2 regions of the Luteimonas sp. MC1750 genome follow, and region 1 is predicted to be linked to the other one. Evidence: predicted binding sites of a transcription regulator. Region 1 holds the regulator's gene; the other holds the start of a gene.
The links. Region 1 encodes sigma-54, which starts transcription at its own class of promoters, with help from an activator protein. Its sites were predicted from a motif close to TGGCACGNGCNTTGC; they were not measured.
Positions count from the first base shown of each region.

Region 2: a site for sigma-54 is predicted at 1,627-1,641, ahead of glnA (type I glutamate--ammonia ligase). Genes of this name have one in related genera too.

Region 1 covers NZ_CP067113.1:634,224-638,604, forward strand. Annotated here, with positions in the region: gene JGR68_RS02970 (PTS sugar transporter subunit IIA) at 1-456, opposite strand, end outside; gene hprK (HPr(Ser) kinase/phosphatase) at 1-1, opposite strand, end outside; gene raiA (ribosome-associated translation inhibitor RaiA) at 485-814, opposite strand; gene JGR68_RS02980 (RNA polymerase factor sigma-54) at 923-2,350, opposite strand; gene lptB (LPS export ABC transporter ATP-binding protein) at 2,385-3,104, opposite strand; gene lptA (lipopolysaccharide transport periplasmic protein LptA) at 3,104-3,634, opposite strand; gene lptC (LPS export ABC transporter periplasmic protein LptC) at 3,615-4,178, opposite strand; gene JGR68_RS03000 (phenylphosphate carboxylase subunit delta) at 4,175-4,381, opposite strand, start outside.
Region 2 covers NZ_CP067113.1:142,643-147,023, reverse strand. Annotated here, with positions in the region: gene JGR68_RS00700 (N-acetylmuramoyl-L-alanine amidase) at 1-62, opposite strand, end outside; gene glnA (type I glutamate--ammonia ligase) at 155-1,564, opposite strand; gene JGR68_RS00690 (undecaprenyl-diphosphate phosphatase) at 1,815-2,612, shown strand; gene JGR68_RS00685 (META and DUF4377 domain-containing protein) at 2,677-3,504, shown strand; gene JGR68_RS00680 (YbhB/YbcL family Raf kinase inhibitor-like protein) at 3,566-4,168, opposite strand; gene JGR68_RS00675 (tetratricopeptide repeat protein) at 4,186-4,381, opposite strand, start outside.

The DNA of each region.
Region 1 (4,381 bases):
TGCGCTCACGTCGAGGCGCAGCAGCAGCGCACGCAGCGCGGTGATGTCGCGGGCGGCGCGGACCGCGTCGCGGAAGCCGGGGTCGGCGAACTGGCCGGCGAGCTCGGACAGCGTGTCCAGGTGCTGCTGCGCATGGCCCTGCGGCACCGCCATCGCGAACACCAGGTCGACCGGCTGGCCGTCGTGGGCGCGGAAGTCGACCGGCGCGGCCAGCCGCAGGAAGGCCGCCACCGGAACGCGGCAGGCGGCGGTATGGCAGTGCGGGATGGCCACCCCACGGCCGATGGAGGTGCTGCCGATGGCCTCGCGTGCGCGCAGGCCGTCGGCGATCGCCTGGGTCCAGTCCGGCGAGCCGCCGCTGAGCAGGCGGGCGGCCGCGTCCAGCACCTGGTCGCGCCCGCCCGGCTCCACGACCTGCACGATGCGCGCGGCCGTGAGCAGGTCGGTATACGGCATGACGTCGTGCTTCCGTCGCGGCCGCGGGTCAGCCGAACTCGCCGTCGCGCACCGGGTTCCCGCCGCGGCGGTGCTGGTCGATCATCTTCTTCTTCTCCTTCACCAGCATCCGGTCGAGCTTGTCGGCCAGGAGATCGATCGCCGCGTACATGTCGACCGCGCGCGCATCGGCGTGCAGGGTCTTGCCGCCCACGCTGAGCGTGGCCTCGGCGACATGGTCGGGCTTGTCCAGGCTCAGCTGGGTGCGGACCTGCAGCGGCGGATCGTAGAGCCGCGAAAGCCGGCCAAGCTTGGTCTCGACGTAGTCGCGCAGCGCGGGCGTGACATCCATCTGCTGGCCGTGGGTCTCGATGAGCATCGCAAACCTCCTCTCTCGTGGGGTCCACAGCATCGCCCATGGCGATGTCGCGGTTGTCACGGACAGGTTAACCCAGCCCCCGGAGGCCGGGAAGCGGCGGGGCGGTGCTCAGGCGATGCGCACGCGGTCGTGCGATGAAGGGATGTTCAGGGCTTCGCGGTATTTCGCCACGGTGCGCCTCGCGACCGGCACGCCGCCGTCCTTGAGGCGTTCGGCCAGGCGCGCGTCGGACAGCGGCTTGCGCGGGTCCTCGGCCTCGACCAGGCGGCGGATCATGTCCTGGATCGCGGTGCTCGAGGCCTCGCCGCCGCCGCCGGTGTCGATGCCCGAGGCGAAGAACGCGCGCAGCGGCATCGTGCCGCGCGGCGTGTGCACGTACTTGCGCGCCACCGCGCGCGAGACGGTGGACTCGTGCATGCCGATCTGCGCAGCCACCTCGCGCAGGGTCAGCGGGCGCAGCGCCTTGTCGCCGAACTCGAGGAAGCCCGACTGCTCGCGCACCAGGCAGTGCACCACCTTGAGCAGGGTCTCGCCGCGCGCCTCGATGTTCTTCAGCAGCCAGCGCGCCTCCTGCAGCCGTCCGCGCAGGTAGCCGGCGTCGGCCCCGGCCGCGTGCTGCAGCATCTGCTCGTAGCCGCGGTGGATGGTCAGGCTGGAATGGCGGCCGCCGGCCAGCGCCACCTTCCACATGCCGCCCTGGCGGGTGATGACGCAGTCGGGCACGACGTAGGTGTCCTGCGGCATGCCGCCGATGCGTGCGCCGGGGCGCGGGTCGAGTCCGCGGATCAGGTGCAGGGCGGTGACCGCGTCTTCCAGGCTGCAGCCAAGCGCGTCGGCCATTCCGGCTTCGCCCAGCCGCGCAAGCCGTTCGATCAGCGTCGACACCGCGCGCCGCGCGATGCCGCGCCCGGGCGTGTCGCCGGGCAGCGCGTCGAGCTGCAGCAGCAGGCACTCGCCGAGGTCGCGCGCGCCGACGCCGGTCGGGTCCAGGCCCTGGACGCGGCGCAGGACCAGCGCGATCTCGGCCTCGCTGCAGTCCAGTTCCGGCGCCAGCGCTTCGGCGATGGCCGCCAGCGGCTCGCGCAGGTAGCCGTCGTCGTCGATGGCATCGACCAGCGTTTCGCCGATGGCAAGTTCGCGCGGGGAAAGATGGCTGAGGTTGAGCTGCCAGGTGAGGTGGTCGCGCAGGGTTTCCGACTGGGCGATGCGTTCGGACGCGTCGCCATCGGGATCCTCGCCGCCGCCGCGCCCGCTCTCGGCCCAGGCCACGTCGCGGTGGTCGTCCCACGGGTCCTCGTGGGCCCCGGTGCGTTCCTCGTGTCGCGTCTCCGCGGATTCGCCATCCGTGCCCGGCGCATCGCCAGGCGTCGGAACCGGCGCCGAGTCGTCCCACTCCAGCAGGGGGTTGCTCTCGACCGCGTCGCTGATCTCGGCCTCGAGCTCGGGCATCGACAGCTGGAGCATGTGCAGGGCCTGGCGCAGCTGTGGCGTCAGTACCAGTTGCTGTCCCAGCGATGTCTGAAGGCGAGGCTTCACGACGTTCCCCTGTCGACGGGGACGTGCCCCCGGCTCACAGCCGGAAGGAATCCCCGAGGTAGACCCGGCGCACGTCCGGATTGGCCAGCAGCGCGTCCGGAGCCCCCTGCGCGAGCACGCCACCATCACTGAGGATATACGCGCGGTCGCAAATGCCCAAGGTCTCGCGCACGTTGTGGTCGGTGATCAGCACGCCGATGCCGCGGTTCTTGAGGTGGCGCACGATGCGCTGGATCTCGCCGACCGAGATCGGATCGACGCCGGCGAAGGGTTCGTCGAGCAGGATCAGCCGCGGGCGCGCGGCCAGCGCGCGCGCGATCTCGACCCGGCGGCGCTCGCCGCCGGAGAGGCTGGCACCGGCCTGGCCGGCGACGTGCGCCACCTGCAGCTCGTCCATCAGCGACGCGAGTTCGGTCTCGCGCCCCTTGCGGTCCAGGTCCTCGCGCAGCTCGAGCACCAGCATGATGTTGTCGGCCACGCTCAGCTTGCGGAACACCGACGGTTCCTGCGGCAGGTAGCCGACGCCGAGGCGCGCGCGGCGGTACATCGGCTCGCCGGTGATGTCGCGGCCGTCGAGCACGATGCGGCCGGCGTCGGCCGGCACCAGGCCGACGATCATGTAGAAGCAGGTGGTCTTGCCGGCGCCGTTGGGGCCGAGCAGGCCGACGACCTCGCCGGCGTCGAGGGTCAGCCCGAACTCGCGCACCACCTCGCGCTGCCGGTAGCTCTTGCGCAGGCCCTCGGCGACCAGCATCAGTTGCCGCCCTGGCCGCCGGTGCTGGCCCCCTTGGGCAGGATGCGGGTGCGGATCTGCTGGCCGTCCTGGCCGCCGCCCTGCACGCGGCCGGTGGCCATGTTGTAGACGATGCGGCCGCCGGCCATGGTGCCGCGGCCGGGCTGGTTGAGCTCGGCATTGCCGGTGAAGACCACGGTCTCGGTCTGCAGGTCGTAGTCGACGTTGCTGGCGCTGGCGTCGATCGAGCCGCCGTCGTCGAGCTCCTGGGTCAGGCGCACGGGCGCGCCGGTGAGGATCACGCGCTGGATGTCGCCGCCGCCGCGGCGGACGTCGGCCTTGGCCGCGCGCACGTCGAGCGTGCCCTGGACGATGCGCACGTTGCCGGCGAACACGCAGGGGCCGCCGTCGTCGGCGAGCATGCAGTCCTGGGTGTTGGACGTCAGGTCCATCGGCTGGTTGCGGTCGCTCGACTTCGCCCACGCGGACGGGGCGGCCAGGGCCGCGGCCAGGGCGAGGAGCGTCGTGAGGCTAGCGGCGCGTGGGGACATAGCGGGTCTGGACCTTGGAAGTGAGCTGGAAGCGCTTGCCGGCCAGGTCGGCTTCCATGCCCGTGCCCTGCATTGTAGTGCCGGGCTGGGTGATGGTCACGGCGGCATCGGTGCGTGCGCGACGCTGCTCCGGGAAGACCTGCAGGGCGTCGGTTTCCATGCGCATGGCCCGGCCGCCGGCCGGGTCGGAGACGGCGACGACGCTGCCGTCGAGCCGCATCTCGCTGCTGTCGGCGCTGATCCAGCCGGCGTCGCCGCGCAGGTCCCAGTAGTACTCGCCGCCTTCCTCGGGCAGCAGGAACACGGGTTCGCGCAGCGACAGGGTTTCATCGGCGGGGTCGCGCTGCAGCCAGGGCGCGCGGAGGGTGAAGGCTTCCTGCCCGCGGCTGTCGAGCGACACCAGTTCGAAGTCCTCGAGCACGTAGTCGGAGCGGTCGCTGGTGGCCAGGGCGTCCGGCTCGTCGGCGCCCTGGCGCCAGGCCGACCAGCCGCTGGCGATGGCGGCCACCAGCAACACCAGGATCAGCGCACCGCGCCAGTTCACTGGCCTGCTCCGGCCGCGTCGGCAGCGATGCCGGCGTCGCCGCGTGCCGCCAGCACGAGGTCGCAGAATTCGCGCGCCGCGCCCGCGCCGCCGCCAAGCGACGACTGCCAGTGGACGCTGGCCAGGATCGCAGGATGCGCATCGGCAGGCGCCGCGGCCAGGCCGGCGGCGGCAAGCACCGCGAGGTCGGTCAGGTCGTCGCC
Region 2 (4,381 bases), 490 kb from region 1:
GCCTGGTGGGCGCAGGCGGAGAGGAGTGCAACGCAGAGCGCGACGGCGGCAAGCTTCTTCATGCATCGCATTGCACCCGGCGCGCCCGCGCGACGCAAGTGCGGACGCGGCCGCTCCGGGAAGGAGCGGCGCTGCAGCCGCACCGGCGGGCGCGTCAGATGGCGTAGTACATCTGGTATTCCAGCGGATGCACCGCGCCGCGGAAGGCGGTGACTTCCTTCATCTTCAGCGCGATGTAGGCGTCGATGAAGTCGTCGCTCATCACGCCGCCGGCCTTGAGGAACTCGCGGTCGGCGTCGAGCGCTTCCAGCGCCTGGTCGAGCGAGTGGCAGACGGTCGGGATGCCCTTGGCCTCTTCCGGCGGCAGGTCGTAGAGATCCTTGTCGCTGGGGCCGCCCGGGTCGATCTGGTTCTTGATGCCGTCCAGCCCCGCCATCATCAGCGCGGTGAAGATCAGGTAGCCCGAGTTCATCGGATCCGGGAAGCGGAACTCCACGCGGCGCGCCTTCGGGTTGGACACGTAGGGGATGCGGCAGGACGCCGAGCGGTTCGACGCCGAGTAGGCCAGCATCACCGGCGCCTCGAAGCCCGGCACCAGGCGCTTGTAGCTGTTGGTGCTGGAGTTGGCGAAGGCGTTGATCGCGCGCGCATGCTTGAACACGCCGCCGATGTACCACAGCGCGGTCTGGCTCAGGCCGCCGTAGCCGTCGCCGGTGAACAGGTTCACGCCGCCCTTGGCCAGCGACTGGTGCACGTGCATGCCGCTGCCGTTGTCGCCGACGATGGGCTTGGGCATGAAGGTGGCGGTCTTGCCGTTGCGGTGCGCGACGTTCTTCACGATGTACTTCATCGTCAGCAGTTCGTCGGCCTTCTGCACCAGCGAGCTGAACTTGGTGCCGATCTCGCACTGGCCGGCGTTGGCCACCTCGTGGTGGTGCACCTCGACCTCGATGCCGACCTGCTCGAGCGTCTTGCACATCTCGGCGCGGAGGTCGTGCAGCGAATCCAGCGGCGCCACCGGGAAGTAGCCGCCCTTGACGCCCGGACGGTAGCCGGTGTTGCCGCCGGCGTATTCGCGGCCGGAGTTCCACGCCGCTTCTTCCGAGTCGATGTGGAAGAAGGTGTGGCCCATCTCGTTGGCGTAGCGCACCGAGTCGAAGATGAAGAACTCCGGCTCGGGGCCGAAGAAGGCCTGCTCGGCGATGCCGCTGGCCTTGAGGTAGGCCTCGGCGCGGCGGGCGATGCCGCGCGGATCGCGGTTGTAGGCCTGCATCGTGGCCGGATCCAGCACGTCGCAGGTCAGGACCAGGGTCGGGTCGGCGGTGAACGGGTCGAGGAAGGCGGTGTCCGGGTCGGGCAGCAGGACCATGTCCGAGTTCTGGATGCCGCGCCAGCCGCCGATCGACGAGCCGTCGAACATCTTGCCGTCCTCGAACAGGCCGGGCTCGATGATCGACTTCGGATAGGTCACGTGGTGCTGCACGCCGCGCATGTCGGCAAAGCGCAGGTCGATGAATTCGACGCGGTGGTCGGTGATCAGCTTTTCGACGGTCTCGAAGGACATGGGGGCTCCGCTGGGATGGTGGCTGGTAGGCCCGGGCTTCCGGGCAGGTCGGACGGAAGGACGCAAGCGCCATGCCAATCGCAAACCTTTGATTCAACTCGGGCCAGCAAGAATACGGGCGGGACAAAGCACCAGAAAGGTGCACCATTTCTAATGATTGCACCCGAATGATGCAACCTCGATCCGCTATGCTGCCGCGCTTCCGGCGCCGCGCACCGGCACCACCCGCGCCTCCACCACGGACCCACCGATGACCGACCCGCTGGCCGCCCTGCTCCTGGGCATCCTCGAAGGCCTGACCGAGTTCCTGCCGATCTCCAGCACCGGCCACCTGCTGATCGCCCAGCACTGGCTGGGCGCACGCTCGGACTTCTTCAACATCGTGATCCAGGCCGGCGCGATCCTGGCGATCACCCTGGTGTTCCGCGAGCGCCTGGTGTCGCTGGCCGCCGGCCTGGGCGAGGCGCGCAACCGCGACTACGCCATGAAGCTCGCGGTCGCCTTCCTGGTCACCGCCCTGGTCGGCCTGCCGGTGCGCCTGATGGGCTGGGAGCTTCCGGAGACGGTGACCCCCATCGCCTGGGCGCTGGTCATCGGCGGCGTCTGGATGATCGTGGCCGAGCGCGTGGCCGAGCGCCGCAGTCCGGACGGCACCCGCGTGACCTGGACGATCGCGGTACTCGTCGGCCTGGCCCAGGTGGTGGCGGGTGTCTTCCCGGGTACTTCGCGCTCGGCGGCGGCGATCTTCATCGCCATGCTCGCCGGCCTCAGCCGGCGCACCGCGGCGGCCGAGTTCGTGTTCCTGGTCGGCATCCCGACCATGTTCGCGGCCAGCGCCTGGACCTTCCTCGAGCTGGCAATGGACGGCGGGCTGGGCGGCGAAGCCTGGGCCGACGTCGCCATCGCCTTCGCGGCGGCCACGATCACCGGCTTCCTGGTGGTCAAATGGCTGCTCGGCTACATCGAGCACCACCGGTTCACCGGGTTCGCGGTGTACCGGATCCTGCTGGGCGCGGCCCTGCTGCTGTGGCTGCCCGCCGGCGATTGAGGCCCACGCAACCCCGTTCCCGCGCCTCGCGCGTTGACCCAGGTCCCTGCCCCGGAGCCACGCCATGAAGCCACTGCTCGCACTCGTCCTGCCCCTCGTGCTGGCGGCCTGTTCGCCCGGCACCGACGACGCCGCGACCATCGCGACGCCCGCGCCGGCCACGGCCCCGGCGGCGCCGGGCACGACGCCCGCTCCCGACCTCGCGGCCACGCTCGGCGCCTACCACTGGCAGCTCGACGCCGCGACCGCCGCCGATGGCAGCCGCATCGACGCCCTGTTCGCCAACACCGACGCCGCGCTGCAGCTCGACTTCAGCGATGGCCGGGTCTCGATCTCCAACGCCTGCAACCGCATGGGCGGCGACTTCAACCTCGGCGCCGACACCATCGCGGTCGGCACGATGATGAGCACCGAAATGGCCTGTGCCGAGCCACTGATGGCGATGGAGCGCGAAGCCCACACGCGCCTGTCGGGCAGCCATGCGCTCGCGCTGGACGATGGCGCGCCGCCGCGGCTTGCGTTGACCAATGGCCTGGGCGACCGCCTGGTCTTCATCGGCGCGCCGACCGCGCGCACCCGCCACGGCGCCGAACCCGAGCGCGTCTTCCTTGAAGTCGCCGCCGAGCGCGTCGACTGCCACCATCCGCTGATGCCCGGCCACCGCTGCCTGCAGGTGCGCGCGATCCGCTACGACGACGGCGGGATCAGGCAGGACAGCGGCGAATGGGGGCCGATGTACGAAGAGATCGAGGGCTTCGCGCACACGCCCGGCGTGCGCACGGTGCTGCGCCTGGACCGCTACCCGCGCAAGGACGTGCCGGCCGACGCATCGGCCGTGGTGCACGTGCTCGACATGGTGGTCGAGCAGGAGCAGGTGGCTGCCGCCGAATAGGCGGGGTCCGTCGCGGTCGCAGCTGTAGCTGCTCCCATAGGCGTCCGGGTGTGGGCGCGGGTCAGGCGTGCAGGCTGTAGCTGCCCCAGGTCGCGGCCTCGGCCAGCACGTGGCCCTGGATCGCGCGCAGCACGTCGCCGGCGGTGAACCGTTCCGGCAGCTCCAGGCGCGCCACGTCCAGCGCGAACACCCGGAAGAAGTAGCGGTGCTCGCGCAGGTCGTGCGCCGGCGGATACGGGCCGTCGTAACCCGCCCAGTCGCCGCCCATGTCTGCATCGCCGGCGAACCAGCCGGTGTAGTCGTTGAGGCCCTGGCGTGCGCCGTCCGGGCCGGGCGGCGTGCGCTTGCCGCCGCGGGTGACGCCATCGCTGCAGCTGCCGGCGGGGACCGCGGTGACCTGCGGCGGGATGTCGACCATCGCCCAGTGCACGAAGTCGCCGCGCGGATGCGCGACCGGAATCGCGACCTGGTCGTTGGCGACCAGCGCGGGATCGGTGGGCGCGTCGGTGTCGATGCACAGCAGCGCGAACGAACGCGTGCCGTCCGGCGCGCCGCCCCAGGACAGCTGCGGATTGCGGTTGCCGCCGAAGCCGCCGGGCGCGCCGAGGGCGAACTCCGCCGGGATCGGTTGGCCGTGGCCGAAGCTTGCGCTGCTGATGTGCATGGTCGTGCTCCTCGTGGTCAGGCGTCGGGGTAGCCCAGGCGGCGGGCCACCGGGGCCAGGGTGGCGAACGGCCCCGCCAGCAGGCCGGCATAGTCGCGCCAGCCGCCAGCCGGGAAGCGCGCGGCACCGAAGTAGCCGGGCGGCGGCTCGGACAATTCGAGTCCCAGGGCGTCGCGCAGGCGCGCCACGATCGCCACCGGGTCCTCGCTGACC